Regions from separate parts of the Chryseobacterium vaccae genome, predicted to be linked through region 1. Evidence: riboswitches for the same ligand, from Rfam matches in the RefSeq annotation. Region 1 holds a riboswitch; the other holds the start of a gene.
What was found. Region 1 has a riboswitch for thiamine pyrophosphate ahead of thiM (hydroxyethylthiazole kinase). Riboswitches for the same ligand answer to the same signal wherever they lie in the genome.
Positions count from the first base shown of each region.

Region 1 (8,898 bases):
GATGTATTCAATATCAAAGAGGCTTCTGTAGTTCTTCCGCAATCAACTATAGGACAGATACTGAACTCGCTGGCTCCGTCTTTTACTTCTACCATTCAGACGAATTCTGATGGAACAGATCACTTAGACCCCGCCCAGCTGAGAGGATTGGGACCTGATCAGGTTTTGGTTCTGGTGAATGGAAAAAGAAGACACACTTCAGCACTGGTGAATGTGAACGGAACTCCGGGAAGGGGAACGGTAGGAACCGACCTTAATGCCATTCCTTCATTTGCCCTGAACAGAATTGAAGTGCTTCGTGACGGAGCTTCTGCCCAGTATGGATCAGATGCCATTGCCGGAGTTATTAATTTGGAATTAAAAAAAGATACGGGAAAGCTGACGGGACAGGTAAGCTACGGCGGAAATTTAACACCAACAGCGAATGACCATACCGGAAATTTTGACGGCCAGAATATTCAGCTAGATCTTAATTATGGAAACAAAATCGGGAATAAAGGCGGTTTTTATAATATTACCTGGTCTTCACAGTTCAGAGATCCTACTTCCAGAGCAGGAGCAGAAAGCGGATCCATCTATAATGCCTATAATGCCATTGAAAAACGAGCGCTGAACGACGGGGTAAATCTTTCTTCTCTGTTCAGCAATATCAACAATACCCCAAATTCACAGCAGCTTATTGATTATATTCACCAATATTCACAGGGAGTAGGTTATTTCAGCGCGGCACAGCAGAGTGCAATTCAAAATACATCGATTATCCAGGATATAAAGGATGCCCAGGGAAATGTGATCCAGAAAGGACTTCAGTCCTTGCTGAATTTTGATGTTACCGATCAGGAACTGGCTTACAGAGGGCTAACAAGGAAAGATTTCAATATGCAGGTTGGCCAGTCTAAGCTGAACAATCACCAGCTTTTTGCCAATATAGAAGTTCCGGTAAGTGATGACTGGAAAGTGTATTCATTTGGCGGATACAGCATAAGACACGGTGTTTCAGGAGGATTTTACAGAAAGCCTAATCAGAGCAGAACGTTCACAGGATTGTATGCAGACGGTTATCTGCCACAGATCGGAACAGATATTCAGGATTTATCACTTGCAGCCGGAATCAAAGGAAAATGGAACGGCTGGCATATTGATTTAAGTAATACCTTCGGACAGAATTCATTTACCTATAACATCAGAAATACAGGAAATACTTCTTTAAGATTTAATTCTCCAAGAGATTTTAATGCCGGAGGGCTAAGGTTTTCCCAAAATACCATCAATTTAGATTTCTCTAAAAAATATGATGTCTGGAATGGGATTAATGTCGCTTTCGGAGGAGAACATCGCTATGAAAATTTCAAAATAACAGCAGGAGAAGAAGCTTCCTATGCAACCTATGATGTTTCCGGAAATATATGGAATAACAACAGCCCGAGACCTACGGATTTTTTCGGAAATGCACTTCCGGGAGGATCTCAGGTGTTTGGAGGATTCAAGCCGGTGAATGCTGTAGATAAAAACAGGCAATCAGTAGCAGCCTATGCGGATGTGGAGTTCAATTTTACGAACTGGCTTTTGGTGGATGCAGCAGCGAGATATGAGAATTATTCAGATTTTGGATCAACTTTCAATTATAAATTAGCTTCAAGAATAAAAGTAGCGCCCAATTTCAATGTAAGATTGGCCGGATCTACAGGGTTCAGAGCACCATCTATTCACCAGATCTACTATAATGTAACATCTACTTTGTTTACGAACAGCCAGCTTCTGGAAGTAGGTACATTCAGCAATGATTCAAGAATTGCAGAATTACTGGGAATTCCCAAGCTGAAGCAGGAAACGTCCAAATCGGCAAGTGTAGGATTTACTTACAGAATTCCATCCGCGAACTTATCAGTTACAGCAGACGGATATTTTACAAAAATAGACAACAGAGTTATTCTTACCGATCAGTTCTTAAGAGCCAACGTACCAACAGCAGCTCAGGAAGCTTTTGATGCGGAAAATGTAAGTGGCGCCCAGTTTTTCACCAATGCCATTGATACCGAAACAAAAGGCGTAGATGTTGTGATTGCTCATAATATAAGAGTTTCAGGATTGAAACTGGATAACAGTTTTGCCGTAAATCTCAGCCAGACCAAGAGAGTAGGAAATATTCATTCTTCCGGATTACTGCAGTCTGCCAACCTTGAAAATACTTATTTTTCTGAAAAATCAAGAGTATATCTGGAAGAAGCAGTTCCAAGGGTAAAAGCCAGTTTGTCGCATACCCTTTCATGGAAAAATGCCAGTTTCTATCTTAGAAATACCTATTTCGGAAAAGTAACCGGAGCAGATATTATTGATGCCAATGGCGATGGAATTGTGGGGCCTAACGAGCACCAGCAGATCACGGCCAAAATTATTACGGATCTTTCACTAGCCTATCAGTTTACAAAAAATGTAGGATTGACTGTAGGGGTAAATAACCTGTTCGATATTTATCCAACCAGAAACCTTACTGCATCTACCAACAATGATCAGTTTGTGTATTCGCGTTCTACTTCACAGTTCGGGCAGAACGGAAGATATGTGTTCTCCAGACTTAGTTTCAACTTTTAATATTTTTTTTCACTTTCTATTATTATTAAAACAGGTCCCTTTTGAGGACCTGTTTGTTTTGTAATCTGGAATCCAGATATTTTCTCTGAATTATTTCCACATTTTCAAATTATAGGCAGCTTCCCAGAAATGAAACTCCATTCTTGATGACATGACAAATGCTTCGGTCATTTTTTTCCGGGTTTCCTCCGTACTGTTTTTAGCAGCTTTATCACAAATCGCGATAGCATGATCTACAGCCACGGAAAATTCATCACCGCCATAAGTATCAATCCACTTCTGGTAAGGATTATGATTGGTCTTAGGCAGGCTTAAAATATAATTCCCGACTTCCCTGTAAATCCAGAAACAGGGCAATACTGCAGCAATAGCCACTTCTATAGCTTCCAGAGCGGCAGTGCTTCTCAGAAAATGGATATAATGATGGCAGGCAGGCTGTAAAATACCTTTATCCGTAACGCCAAAATCCACGAAATAAGATTCATGTAAGGCATTTTCTACCACAATAGCATTTTCAGCAAACCTCATGAAAGCCAGTACTTCATGAATATCCTGAATTTTTGCAGCAATTAATGAAAGTGTCCGCCCAAAGTGTTCAAGATATAAAGAATCCTGAGCCATATAAAAGCGGAACTTTTCCTGAGGAAGGGTACCGTTTGATAATTCTTTAATAAAAGGCATATCCAGAATAGATTGATACCGTTCTTCTATAACCTGCCAGGTGTGTTCAGACCATTTCATTTTTGATAAGTTTTTGAGGATTAAAAAAGTGATTCAGCGGACCATTTCCAAAGCCGGTTTGTACATCTTTTCCGTTTTCTATAGCCTGATATACATACTGTTGTCCCAAAGAAACGGCATCATACAAAGTTTTACCCTGCGCAAGATAGGCAGCGATGGCAGAGGACAGGGTACAACCGGAACCGTGGGTGTTATTGGTGTCGAATTTTACCGTTTCAAAAGAACGATACTGTTCATTTTCATCGTAATACAATGAAGTTATCGTTGAGGTTTCCTGATGTCCGCCTTTAAGAAGAATGCTTTTACAACCCAGCTTTTTGATCTTTTCCCCTGCCATGTATAAATCTTCAAGGGTATGAACAGACGTATCAGCCAGAATTGCGGCTTCATCCATATTCGGAGTGATAACATCTGCTATCGGAAAAAGTTTTTCAATGATGGCGGTGATGGTCTCTTTCTCAATCAAACGGTGTCCGCTTGTAGCTACCATGACAGGATCAAATACAAGGGGTGTTTTTTTATATTTGGCTAAAGTAGAGACAATGGTTTCCACCAATTGAGGAGTATGAACCATTCCGATTTTAATAGCATCAGGGAAAATATCATCAAGAATGGCTTCGATCTGATCTGCCACCGCTTCTACAGGAACAGGATATATTTTTCTTACTCCCTGTGTATTCTGTACCGGTAAAGCAGTTAGTACCGATGTGGAAAAGCAGCCTAAAGCAGAAGCTGTTTTAATATCAGCCTGAATGCCTGCACCGCCGCTTCCGTCAAATCCGGCAATCGTCAATACGGATGGGTATTTATATTTTTTCATTTTAAAATTTCATTTTTTAATTCATAGGCTGCCTTTTGAGGATGGGGAGCACTGCAAATCGCAGAAACAACAGCAATGCAGTCCGCACCGGCGTTGATAACTTCTCTTGCATTTCTCAGATGAATATTACCGATGGCAACCAATGGTTTATCAGTAAGGTTTCTGATCTTTGCCACTCCTTCAAGTCCCCATTCCGTTATGGTATCCGTTTTGGTTGAGGTTTTAAAGACAGGGCTTATTCCTAAGTAATCAGACACTGAAGTCTGTTCGTTTTCAAGCTGTGAAAGGTATTCAATAGAGTAACCGATCATTTTATTCTGAATGAGAGGCTGTCGTCTCAGATAAACAGGTGAGGCATCACTGTTACCTACATGAATTCCAGCTGCGTTTACTTTTTCCGCTACTTCAATATTATCATTAATGATGAGCGGAATATTGTATTTTTCTGTAATTTCAATAAGCTGCTGTGCTTTCTTAAGAAATGAAGCAGTGCTGCTGTTTTTTTCTCTCAGCTGCATAACATCAACCCCTCCAAGAATGGCCTGCTCAGCTACTTCAAGAAAATTTTTTCCGGCACAGTCTGCCTCGGAAATAACCAGATATAGCTGATAAGGAAAAGAAGAAAGGCTCATTTCTGTTCAATTTTTATATGGCTGAAAAATTCTTCTTCAGTAATGTTGTACAATTTATCCAAAAGATTGACCTGAAGACTTCCAGGACCTTTACTTTCCCGGACAGCCAGTTCTCCCGATATACCCAGCAATGCCATTGCCGCAGCGGTGGCGATGGCCTTATCTTCCTGAATCCCAGCAAAAGCACCTGTTAATGCACTGGCAGAACAGCCGAGACCCGTTACTTTGGTCATCATCGGATGTCCGTTTTTGATATGAATTTCCTGTTTTCCGTTTAAAATAATATCTGTTTCCCCGGAAATACAGACTGTTGTATGATATTGTTCTGCGAGAATCTGTGCTGCGTGTACAGCTTCATTGCTTTGTGCGGTACTGTCTACTCCTTTTGTTATTGTAGTATTAGCCTTTGCAAGAGCAATGATCTCAGAAGCATTCCCTCTGATTACCGAAGGTTGATATTGTAAAAGCTGTTGTAAAACATCATCCCTATATGAAGTAGCTCCGGCTCCTACAGGATCCAGAATCCATGGTTTATTGATGGAATGGGCGGTTTCAGCAGCGATGAGCATAGATTCTGTCCAGTATTCATCAAGGGTCCCGATATTAATAACTACGGAATGGACAATATTAACCATTTCGCGGATCTCAGATTTTGCGTGCGCCATAATGGGGGAAGCTCCTGCAGCCAAAAGAGCATTGGCTGTATTGTTCATAACGACATAATTGGTAATGCTGTGAACCAGAGGAGATTTTTGTCTGACAAGCTGTACCTGTTCCCAAAGTATTTTTTCCATTGTTATCATTTAGAATAAAATAAAAAATAGCTTCAGGAGAAATCCAGACAAAAGATACACTGCGGGCAATGTATTTTTGCTTTTCCCTACGTCGGTGTAAGCCGTATCAGGTTCAAAGGGACTCTCTCAATTCTTTTTCAGAATACCCCTAAAGCAAGACAAATGTATAAAAATTATCAGAGCAGGCAAAAAACTGGCAATGCATTTTCCTTTCTTTCAGGAGTATCCAGTCCTTTTCAATAAAAACTGATCTCAATTAAAAAAATAGAAGATGAAAACTTTAGCCTTCAACGAATCCTGTTAATTCAACAGGACAAAAAAATCTGCGTAATCTGCTTTATCAGAAAAATAAAATAGATTGGTTAAAATTTTTCTTTCACGCAAAGATTATTTTTGATACTGCATATTTCAGGAGGCAAAGAGTAGAATCAACTGCGTTGGTTCGATGAAGCTGTGGATTAACCTTCGGCTGTTTTAATTCATAAATAATTGAACACAACTGAAAAAGATAGCTTAAAATCTTTGATTTTCTTGCGCCCTAAAAACATTATAATAATTAAAATCTTTGTGCCATTGCGTTAAGCCAACAGAAAACTTGCTCAATCTTTGAGTTTTAAAAGCACAAGCATCTGTGAAATTTGTGGGATCTGTGGGAAATAAAAACTTTTAAGAAGCCCTTCAGTGCATTATTTCTTCTGGGAAACAATAAAATCTACCATCTGATCTACCATTTGGTCCAGATAGGCTTTATCAGTTGTGGAAAAACTGTGTACACCATTATTAATGACGATTAAAGACGTCTGAACTTTTGCTCTTTTCAATTTCCTATGCAGCTTTTTAGACTGGCTTAAAGGAACTACCGTATCCTTATTTCCCTGTACAATCAAAGTAGGAACTCCATCAGAAACGAAATTAACAGGCGATATGGTTTTTAAGTATTCTATGGCTTTTTGCTGATCTTTGTTGATATCATATCCTGAAAGTCCTTTTACCAGATTCTGCTGCAGGCTGATGATCTTTTTAGAGATCATTCCGATGATAGAAACCGGAATAGTACCCGCACTGGTATGAAAAAGTTTATTAAGATCTGCCGGACCATAATGATCGATCACATAATTCACTTTTGCAGAATAAGATGAAAGTTCCGGGCTGCCGATATAAGTGTTATCAGGAGTATAGGCCGCAAGCAGTGAAAGATGAGCTCCTGCTGAAGCTCCGAAAAGTCCGATGTTATTGACGTCAAAATTATATTTCTCCGCATTTTTCCTGACCCATCTTACGGCATCTTTAGTATCTTCTAATGGTAAAGGGAAATGAGTGTTATCATTCAGGAGCGTATAGTTGATACTGATCACTGCATATTGTCTGGCGATCAGTTTTTTAATGGTATTTTCAACATAATCATCGGCAAGGATCATTTTATCACCTTCTATCCATCCACCTCCGTGAACGTAGATTAAAACCGGAAACCGTTCTGTGAAAGTATTTTTAGGAACATAAAGATCCAGAGCAACAGGACTTCCTTTTCTATTGGTTTTGTATACAATATCTTCGGAAACCGATGCTATTTCCGGAAGCAGGGAACTCTTTACGCGCGGAGCCTGAATTGGAGATTGTGAAAAAGTCTGCGCAAAAAAAGACTGTGAAAAACTTAAAAATAAAATAAAAAACAGGTTTGTAAAAAACCTGTAAAGTGATATGTTATTAATTCTTGAATACATAATAAACTTTTTTTAAGGAATGTGTTATTTTACTAACTCCTCAAAAAGCTTACCAAAGGTGGTCTCCAGATCTTTGGATTTTCCGGGATGTGGTCTGGAAGTCTGTAGAACAGAGCTTCTCACAGCCGTCAGCCAGCGGAAACGTTCAGGAATGTCCAGAAGGGCAATAGGTCCGCCGTCTTTGCCGCCTTCAGCAATTTTTTTGAAACTTTCCAGATTGTGGATAATATCTTCATAATCGAGTTTGCTGTGCATCAGTTTGAATTTATCAGGACACAGGTAGAATTCCACACGGATGAACTTCTCTTTTTTAGAAAACATTACCAGCCCGATATTGAAAAATTCTTCCCTTTCAACTTTAGGCACCAGTCGTATCACGGCGTATTCGTATATTTTATCCTCTTGCATTTTTGGCTTCGTTTACAAAGATTGGGGAATTTTCCAGTCTGGTTTTCAGGAACTGGAAATAGATTTCACGGATCTCTTCAGGAGTTTCATCAGCATCATCCCAATGCAGCCAGTCTTCAGGGATCAGATTGACGATGTCTCTGAAAAGAGTATCATTCAATACAGTATGGGCAAATGCATCTGCTTCATCCAGCATTTTGGCTTGTGGGAGCAGTACATGATCTTTTACATACTTAAACGGTGTCTTGGCTGCTGCATCAAAATTCTGCCATGAGTGGTGGAAGTAAAAAGAAGCTCCGTTGTCTATCACCCAGAGTTCTTTATGCCACATCATGAGATTGGTATTTCGGAATGTTCTGTCTATATTCGTAATAAATGCATCCAGCCATACAATTTTAGAGGCCAGAAGCGGATCGATCTTCACACTGGGGTCATAGGTAATAGAACCGGAAAGATAATGAAGCCCCAGATTCAGGCCTTCTGAAAATTTCAAAAGATCCTGGATTTCCTCATCGGCTTCCGTTCTTCCGAAATCTACATCCAGGTTAACCAGTACCAGTTCAGGGATCTTCAGCCCTAAAGCTTCTGTGATCTTTCCGCCCAAAAGTTCGGAGATCAGCATTTTTACTCCATGGCCGGCACCACGGAATTTCAGTACATATTTAAAATCATCGTCAGCTTCTGCCAAAGCAGGAAGAGAGCCGCCTTCCCTCAGGGGAAGGATGTAACGCATTACGGTTACTGTTCTTAAATCCAGCATTCAGCAAAAATAAGGTTATTTTTTCAGAATCTTTTTAGTGAATTCCGTTTCTCCCGCTTTATATTTTAGCAGATACATTCCGGAGGAAAGATGATTCAAAGGAATAGTATATCCTGAAACCGTTTTTTCAAGTTTGTAACGAAGCATCCGTCCTGCAGCATCTGTCAATGAGATCATTGAAATTTTCCCATAGGTATCAATGTTGATGAAATCCTGTACCGGATTAGGGTAAATATGAATGGAAGGTATATTCTGTTCTTTTGTTCCAAGCGTCTGAATAGCTACAGGTTTAGTTTTTATTGAGCTTTTATTGCATGCATTGGTGGTGAGACTCACCTGATAATTGCCAGTAGAAGTATAGGTATGTTGAGGGTTTTCCAATGTTGAAATCGTTCCGTCTCCGAAATTCCATAGAAAAGACGTTGCATTT
Region 1 is NZ_VSWH01000001.1:4,411,288-4,420,185, forward strand. Features, by position in the region: gene FW768_RS20215 (TonB-dependent receptor plug domain-containing protein) at 1-2,592, shown strand, start outside; gene tenA (thiaminase II) at 2,683-3,333, opposite strand; gene thiD (bifunctional hydroxymethylpyrimidine kinase/phosphomethylpyrimidine kinase) at 3,320-4,153, opposite strand; gene thiE (thiamine phosphate synthase) at 4,150-4,785, opposite strand; gene thiM (hydroxyethylthiazole kinase) at 4,782-5,579, opposite strand; TPP riboswitch at 5,646-5,739, opposite strand; gene FW768_RS20240 (alpha/beta hydrolase) at 6,266-7,300, opposite strand; gene FW768_RS20245 (DUF3037 domain-containing protein) at 7,325-7,708, opposite strand; gene FW768_RS20250 (HipA family kinase) at 7,695-8,468, opposite strand; gene FW768_RS20255 (T9SS type A sorting domain-containing protein) at 8,484-8,898, opposite strand, start outside.

Region 2 (8,898 bases), 1.4 Mb from region 1:
CAGACTTGCAGCCATTGCAGCAGAAAGTCTTTTCATCAAACAGAATTCTCTCTTTTTCTATACCTTGACCACAATGAAAACAGTTCTCGCTCACCTCCCTAAAATATTGAACTACAAAATTATAACAATTTTTTTTGTTTATCGAGTTAAAAAGTTCTATTTTTGTGATAAATGTCATATAAAATGTCGCAGGAACAACAGATTGCAATTGAAGAGAGGTTCGCCAGAGTTTTTAATGATAAATCTTTTAAGGAAAGACTTTCCAGTGTAGATTTTGAAAAATATATTAACGGCAAAAAAAGACTGAGTTTTCAGAAACATGATACCATTTTTGAGGATGGAGAAACACCAAAGGGAGTGTTTGTTCTGGAAAAAGGGGCCGCTAAATTATCCAAATCAGGGGCTTTCGGCAAAGATCAGATCTTAAGATTTATTAAAGAAGGGGACATTATCGGCTATCGTTCATTGCTTTGCGGGGAAAATTTCCAGGCAAAAGCTGAGGCCATGACAGATATTGAATGCATTTTCCTGCCTGCAGATATTTTTATGTACCTTCTTGAGGTAGATCCGCAGTTGTCTTTTGTGATGCTTCAGAAAATTTCTTACGAATTGGGAGAGTCATCTAATACCATTACTTTCCTTGCTCAGAAAACCGTTAGAGAAAGATTAGCGGAAATATTACTGTTACTGGAACAGAAGTTAGGTGTAGATCCGGAAGGGTTCATCAAAATTTCTTTAACAAGAGAAGAAATTGCCAACATTATCGGTACTGCTACCGAAAGTGCCATCCGTTTGATCTCTGAATTTAAAGGAGACAATCTCATTGAAGTAGATGGAAGAAATATCAAAATCCTGAATCACGACAAACTCATGAAACTAGGTCACGTAGTTTTATAAAAATCATACAAAAATTCAAGTCGGCGCAAGCCGACTTTTTAACTTTTAAAAAATAGATACATTATGTCTGTTCACTCTGAAATTAAAAAAGTTACAACTGAAACCTTGCGTAAAATGAAATTCGACAAGGAAAAAATAACTATGCTTACCGCTTATGACTTTACCACGGCTAAAATGGTAGATGCAGGAGGTGTGGATGCCATTTTGATCGGAGACTCTGCCGCGAATGTAATGGCAGGTTTTGAAACTACACTCCCAATTACATTGGATCAGATGATCTATCATGCTCAAAGTGTGGTAAGAGGTACCGACAGAGCTTTGGTTGTAGCAGATTTGCCTTTCGGAACTTATCAGAGTAATCCTGAAAAAGCATTGGAGTCTGCGGTAAGAATGATGAAAGAAGGCGGTGCACATGCCGTAAAAATTGAAGGAGGAAAAGAAATTTCCAAATCCATTAAAAAGATCATCAATGCTGGGATTCCGGTAATGGGACATCTGGGATTAACGCCCCAGTCTATCTATAAATTCGGAACCTATAAAGTAAGAGCAAAAGAAGAAGCGGAAGCTGAAAAATTGATTGCTGATGCACAGCTTTTAGAAGAATTGGGATGTTTCTCCATTGTATTGGAAAAAATTCCGGCTGATTTAGCTAAAAAAGTTACCGAAAGCATTTCTATTCCTACCATCGGAATCGGTGCAGGAGCAGACTGTGACGGACAGGTTCTGGTATATCATGATATGGTGGGGATGAACAAAGGTTTCAGTCCTAAATTCCTGAGAAGATATCTTGATCTTTATACTGAAATTACAGGAGCCGTTTCCCAATATGTGAAAGATGTGAAAAGTGTTGAATTTCCAAATGAAAGTGAAAGTTATTAATCTATGAACAATCAACAGAAATCACTTCAGGGAATATTGTCTATTGCAGCACTGATCTGTCTTGCTGTAGGCTGGTTTAATTTATTTTCTCCGGAAATCAATCATCTTCTTTCAAGAAAGGTGTTTTATGTACTGATAGGGGCAAGCTTCTTTATTCAGGCACCTTTATTTTTAAACAAAAATCTGTCGTATGCGATGTACGGCGCAGCATTGATCTGTATTGTAGGAGCATTTCTGCCGGATGATTCAAAACTTTCAGCGATTAAAACGTTGGGGCTTTTAGGAGGAATTATCCTTTCATTGGCCAACAGACCGAGATAAATTCAGATGATGGAGGAGCAGATTGTATATGAAGACAACCATCTTCTGGTGGTCAATAAAAAAGTCGGTCAGCTTGTACAGGGTGATAAGACCGGTGATGAATCATTATTAGAGACCATCAAGAATTTTATAAAAAAAAGAGATAACAAACCGGGGAATGTTTTCCTCGGTCTTGTTCATCGTATAGACCGGCCCACCTCAGGTCTGGTAATCTATGCCAAAACGTCCAAGGCGCTTTCCCGTCTTACCCAGATGGTAAAAAACAGGGAAATTAAAAAGACCTATTGGGCAATAGTGGGTAAGGAAATGATCCCGAAAACTCAAAGGCTGGTTCATTATTTAAAGAAAAACGAAAAGAACAACAAAGCAATCGTATTTCCCAAAGCTACAGATGGTGCAAAAGAGGCAATTTTAACCTATCATGTGATCAAAACACTGGATAATTATATGCTTCTTGAAATTGATCTGGAAACAGGAAGGCATCACCAGATCCGTGCCCAGCTTTCTAAAACCGGAGTGCCCATCAAAGGAGATCTTAAATACGGTTCTCCCCGCTCCAACCCGGATGGAGGAATTAATCTTCATGCGAGAAAACTGGAGTTTATTCACCCGGTTACCAAGGAAAAAATAGAGATTACCGCTCCCGTTCCACAGAATGATGCCGTTTGGAGAGCTTGTGATGAATAAAAAAAACCTGCAAATTTTCTGCAGGTTTTTTTATGGCATTCTTTTATTTGTATTTAATGTGCAATGAATTGCATCAATAAAATATTATTTTGTTGATGGTTTTTGTTTAAAAACTAAATTTTGCCTGTTCTGAAAAAATAACTAACTTCGTCCCATACTTTAGGGGTGTCTGTGAACAACAGACTGAGACTTTACCCTTTGAACCTGATCTGGATCATACCAGCGTAGGGAAAAGTAGGTGACTTTTGCTGTGCATTCTATTGTACAATAACAGCCATTCCTAAAGTATATTTAAAATTATTAGGAATGGAACTTACAATCAACCACACCCGAAAAACATTTGCTGTACTTCCCGAAAATCTGGAAGCACTAATGGCTATGGAACTCCCCGGAAAGAAAAAAGGAATTGCCGTAGCCCTCAACAACCGTATTATTCCGCTGTCCGCCTGGGCAGAGACCATTCTCAATGATAAAGATTCAGTATTAATCATCACAGCTGCCCAGGGCGGCTAATAAAATACAGTTATGGCTCATTCAATCACACGTTCGCCTTTTCCCAACTCTAAGAAAGTCTATGTGGAAGGCACAATACATCCTGTAAGGGTCGCTATGCGCGAAATCCAGTTAAGCCCTACAAAACTCACCAATGGTACTCTTGAAGATAATCCTCCGGTAACGGTTTACGATACCTCGGGACCTTATACCGATGAAAGTTCAGAGATTAATATTCTGAAAGGCTTACCGAGAATCCGGGAACAGTGGATTCTTGAAAGGGAAGATGTTCATGTTCTGGACAGTATCACTTCAGAATACGGAAAGACCCGCCTTGCAGACACCGGTCTTGATGAATTGCGTTTTTCCTATAACCACAATCCTAAAGTGGCCAGAGAAGGGAAAGAAGTAACCCAGCTTTATTATGCAAAAGAGGGTATCATTACACCGGAAATGGAATATGTAGCGATCCGCGAAAATCAAAGAATTGAACAGCTGCAATCGGTTTTAAAAGAAATGGCTTTTCAGCATTCAGGAAACAGTTTCGGAGCCAATACTCCCAAAAGCAAGATCACTCCTGAATTTGTAAGAGATGAAATTGCAGCGGGAAGAGCAATAATTCCGAATAACATCAACCACCCGGAAAGTGAACCCATGATTATCGGGAGGAATTTCCTTGTAAAGATCAATGCGAATATTGGAAACAGCGCTGTTTCGTCAAGCATTGAAGAAGAAGTTGAAAAAGCGGTCTGGGCATGCCGTTGGGGTGCAGATACCATTATGGATCTTTCCACCGGAAAAAATATTCACGAAACAAGAGAGTGGATCATAAGAAACAGCCCGGTTCCTATCGGTACCGTTCCTATTTACCAGGCCCTCGAAAAAGTAAAAGGAATTCCTGAAGATCTGACGTGGGAAGTTTTTAAAGATACCCTTATCGAACAGGCAGAGCAGGGAGTATCTTATTTTACCATTCATGCGGGAGTTCTGCTTCGATATATTCATTTAACGGTTAACAGAGTGACCGGAATCGTCTCAAGAGGCGGTTCCATCATGGCAAAATGGTGCCTTTATCATCATAAGGAAAATTTCCTGTATACCCATTTCGAAGAGATCTGTGAGATCATGAAGAAATACGATGTGGCTTTTTCCTTAGGAGATGGTCTTCGTCCCGGATCCATTGCCGATGCTAATGATGCTGCACAGTTTGCTGAGCTGGAAACTTTAGGTGAACTGACGAAAATAGCCTGGAAACACAATGTACAGGTCATGATTGAGGGTCCCGGTCACGTCCCGATGCACATGATCAAAGAAAATATGGATAAACAGCTGAAAGAATGTCACGAAGCGCCGTTTTATACCTTAGGCCCGTTAACAACAGATATTGCCCCGGGCTACGATCACATCACTTCAGGAATTGGCGCTGCAATGATTGGATGGTTCGGGTGTGCCATGCTGTGTTATGTAACACCAAAGGAGCATTTGGGACTTCCCAATAAAAAAGATGTTAAGGATGGAGTCATTACTTATAAACTGGCGGCTCATGCGGCCGATCTGGCAAAAGGACATCCCGGCGCACAGTACAGAGACAATGCATTAAGCAAGGCAAGATTTGAATTCCGATGGGAAGATCAGTTCAACCTTTCACTAGATCCGGATACCGCCAGAGCTTATCATGATGAAACCCTTCCGGCGGAAGGCGCAAAGATTGCCCACTTCTGTTCGATGTGTGGACCCAAGTTCTGTTCCATGAAAATTACTCAGGAAATCAGAGAGTCTGCCGAGAAAGGAATGCTGGGCAAATCTCAGGAGTTTATAGAAAAAGGAAAGGAAATTTATATATGATCATTGTTATCACTCCTGAACTGATGATTCCTGATGAAACGAAAATGATTAATCAACTGTTCCGGAAAGGACTGGAACTGCTCCACATCAGAAAACCTTTTATCGGGATGAATGGAATGCTGGATTTTCTTAATGGGATCGACAGACTTTTTTATCCTCAGCTGGTATTGCACAGTCATTATGAAGTGGCTGACGAGTATAATATCTCACGTCTTCATTTCAGGGAAACAGCACGGTTGAATGGAGAGCATCAAACATACATCGGTAAAGGTATTCTTTCAACATCTGTTCATGATATTAAAGCTTTCAATAAGCTGGACAAAGAATGGGAGTATGCTTTTATCAGCCCGGTTTTTCCAAGTATTTCGAAAAAAGGATATGGTGAAAATACGAAAACCATTCATGAAATATCTTCTCGGAGCAATCCTGATGTAAAACTGGTTGCGCTGGGCGGAATCAATGAAAATAATATCAGAGAAGCGTTGGATTATGGAGTGGACGGAGTGGCTCTGCTGGGCGGAATCTGGGAGAGTAATCATTCTTTACAAACCTTTGAAAACTGCAGGAAAAATTCTCTTTTGTAATCGAAATAATGAATCAACAATGGAAAAATTACAATACATATCACAGGGAAATACAAGAAAAGAGCAGGAGCTTAATATCCGGAATGCTCTGGATAATGGGATACAGTGGGTTCAGGTCCGGTGGAAAAATGCTCAGGGAAATGAATTGATTAACCTCTGTGAAGTTTCAAAGAAGCTGTGTTCAGAATACCGTGCGTCTCTTATCATTAATGACCATATCCAATTAGTAAAAGAAACCGATGCAGACGGAGTTCACTTAGGGCTTAATGATGATTCGGTTGAAAAAGCAAGGCTGATTTTGGGTGATCATAAAATAATAGGAGGGACAGCCAACACCATAACCGATGTTCTTCAAAGGATGAATGAGCCATGTGATTATATTGGTCTGGGCCCTTTAAGGTTTACGGCTACCAAAGAAAAGCTGAGCCCTGTTCTTGGTTTTGAGGGATATCGCAGCATCATTGAAAATATAAAAGAAAAATCATTGGAGATCCCGAAGATCTTTGCAATTGGCAGCGTTACCCTTGAAGATATTTTACCCTTGCAGCAGATCGGTATTTATGGAGCTGCAGTTTCAGGGGAGATTACCAGACAGCCGTCAATGATTGAAGATTTTAAAAAAGTAATGATATAAAATCGGAATAAACTCAATTTTCCGTTACCCGCTGTAAATGAAAATTGAGATTAGGGGATGATTTTAGAAAAAGCAAATAATTGAATATGAATAATCAAAAATTAGTAATAGCAGACCGGGTATTTGAATCAAGACTGTTTCTGGGAACCGGTAAATTTGGTAGCCTTGGAGAAATGGCAGCATCTATTACCGCTTCAGAAACCAATATGGTAACGATGGCCCTGAAAAGAATTGATTCTCAGGCCGAGGAAGACGGATTGCTGGATTCACTGAAAAGCACCCATGTACATCTGCTTCCCAATACCTCAGGAGCAAGAACAGCTAAAGAAGCGGTATTGGCGGCTCAGCTTGCCAGGGAAGCTCTGGAAACCAACTGGGTTAAGCTTGAAATTCATCCCGATCCGAAATATCTTCTTCCGGATCCTATTGAAACCCTGTACGCAACGGAAGAACTGGCAAAGCTTGGGTTTGTGGTAATGCCGTACATTCATGCAGATCCTGTACTCTGTAAACGTCTTGAAGATGCCGGAACTGCTGTAGTAATGCCTTTGGGAGCACCAATCGGAACAAATAAAGGATTGAGAACACTGGATTTTCTGGAGATTATTATCAGCCAGAGCAATGTTCCTGTTGTGGTAGATGCCGGAATAGGAGCACCTTCAGATGCAGCCAAAGCCATGGAAATGGGAGCAGATGCAGTTCTCGTGAACACAGCCATCGCTGTAGCAGGAAATCCTGTGAATATGGCGGTTGCTTTTAAAGAAGGGGTAATTGCAGGAAGAAGAGCATTTGAATCTGGGCTTGGGGCAGTGATCAATCATGCGGAGGCTTCCAGCCCGTTAACTTCATTTTTATTTGAATAATATTGGTAATGAGCAGCTTTAAAGATATTTTTGAACGCTATCACTGGGATGAAATAAAAATAAGACTGGAGAAAGTAACTCCTTCTGATGTATTGCACAGTCTTCAGAAAAGCAACAAAACACTGGATGATTTTCTAAACCTGCTTTCTCCGGCCGCTGCTGAAAATTTGGAACTGATGGCGAAAATTACCAGAGCAGCCACTCAGAAACGTTTTGGAAAAACAATTCAGTTATATGCCCCGATGTATCTCAGTAATGAATGTCAGAATATCTGTACATACTGTGGTTTCAGCCTTGATAATCCGTTGAGACGGAAAAGGCTTTCGGATACGGAAATTATGGTGGAAGCTTCCGTTTTAAAATCAATGGAAGTGAATCATGTGCTGCTGGTAAGCGGTGAAGCCAATAAAACAGTAGGAGTCTCTTATTTCCGCAATGCTGTTCGTCTGCTCAGAGCTCATTTTGCCAATATTTCAATCGAAGTACAGCCGTTGTCGGAAAAAGAATATTCAATGCTTCATCAGGATGGGGTGCATTCTGTGTTGGTATATCAGGAAACCTATCATCAGGAGGTCTACAAAGAATACCATCCGAAAGGAAAGAAATCAAACTTTCATTTCAGACTGGAAACACCGGACAGAATCGGAAAAGCGGGAATCCATAAGGTAGGTCTTGGCGTCTTGCTAGGCCTGGAAGACTGGAGAGTGGATAGTTTTTTTAATGCGCTTCATATTGATTACTTACAGAAAACATACTGGAAGAGCCGTTTTTCAGTTTCATTTCCAAGACTTAGGCCAGCAGAAGGAATTATTGAGCCTAATTTTATCATGGAAGATAAAGACCTTCTGCAACTGATATGTGCCTACAGGATATGGAATGAAGACCTTGAAATCTCTATATCCACCCGTGAAAACGAAAAATTCAGGGATCATATTATTTCTCTGGGAGCAACAGCCATGAGTGCAGGTTCCAAAACAAATCCCGGTGGTTATGCTGTGGATAAAGAATCTCTGGAACAGTTTGAAACCAGTGACGAGCGCAGTATGGAAGAGATTAGGAAGGTTATTAAAAAGGCGGGATATGATCCTGTGATGAAAGATTGGGATCCCGTTTATAATGGTTTTATATCATCTATATGAAAAAGGAAGATGTTTTTGCACGATACAGCCGACAGATATTTATAGAAGAAATAGGATTGGACGGTCAGAAGAAAATTCAGGCCGCCAAAGTTCTGATTATAGGAGCCGGAGGTTTAGGAAGCCCTGTTATTCAGTATCTGGCTGCAGCAGGAATTGGAATGCTTGGAGTGGCAGACTTTGATGAGGTTGAGCTCCATAACCTGAACCGTCAGGTCATTCATAATGAACATACTGTTGGAATGCCGAAGACTAAAAGCGCAGCGAAGTTTGTGGAAAATCTCAATCATCAGGTTAAATGCATAGAAATTGAGGAAAAAATCAATGAATTCAATGCCGGAAAAATTCTTGATCCATACGATATTATTATTGATGGATCAGATAATTTTTCAACAAGATATCTGGTGAATGATACCTGTATACAATTAAAAAAGACTTTGGTGTATGGCAGTATTTTCGGATTTTCAGGCCAGGTTGCTGTCTTTAATCATAACGGCAGTAAAAACCTAAGGGACCTGTTTCCTGAACCTCCCTTTGATGAAGATATCCCAGATTGCGAC
Region 2 is NZ_VSWH01000001.1:3,057,349-3,066,246, reverse strand. Features, by position in the region: gene FW768_RS13905 (heavy metal translocating P-type ATPase) at 1-94, opposite strand, end outside; gene FW768_RS13900 (Crp/Fnr family transcriptional regulator) at 184-897, shown strand; gene panB (3-methyl-2-oxobutanoate hydroxymethyltransferase) at 961-1,776, shown strand; gene FW768_RS13890 (hypothetical protein) at 1,780-2,097, shown strand; gene FW768_RS13885 (RluA family pseudouridine synthase) at 2,104-2,784, shown strand; TPP riboswitch at 2,936-3,032, shown strand; gene thiS (sulfur carrier protein ThiS) at 3,091-3,297, shown strand; gene thiC (phosphomethylpyrimidine synthase ThiC) at 3,310-5,121, shown strand; gene FW768_RS13870 (thiamine phosphate synthase) at 5,118-5,705, shown strand; gene FW768_RS13865 (thiamine phosphate synthase) at 5,725-6,339, shown strand; gene FW768_RS13860 (thiazole synthase) at 6,426-7,202, shown strand; gene thiH (2-iminoacetate synthase ThiH) at 7,211-8,341, shown strand; gene FW768_RS13850 (HesA/MoeB/ThiF family protein) at 8,338-8,898, shown strand, end outside.
Region 2: another riboswitch for thiamine pyrophosphate. It lies ahead of thiS (sulfur carrier protein ThiS); the one in region 1 lies ahead of thiM (hydroxyethylthiazole kinase).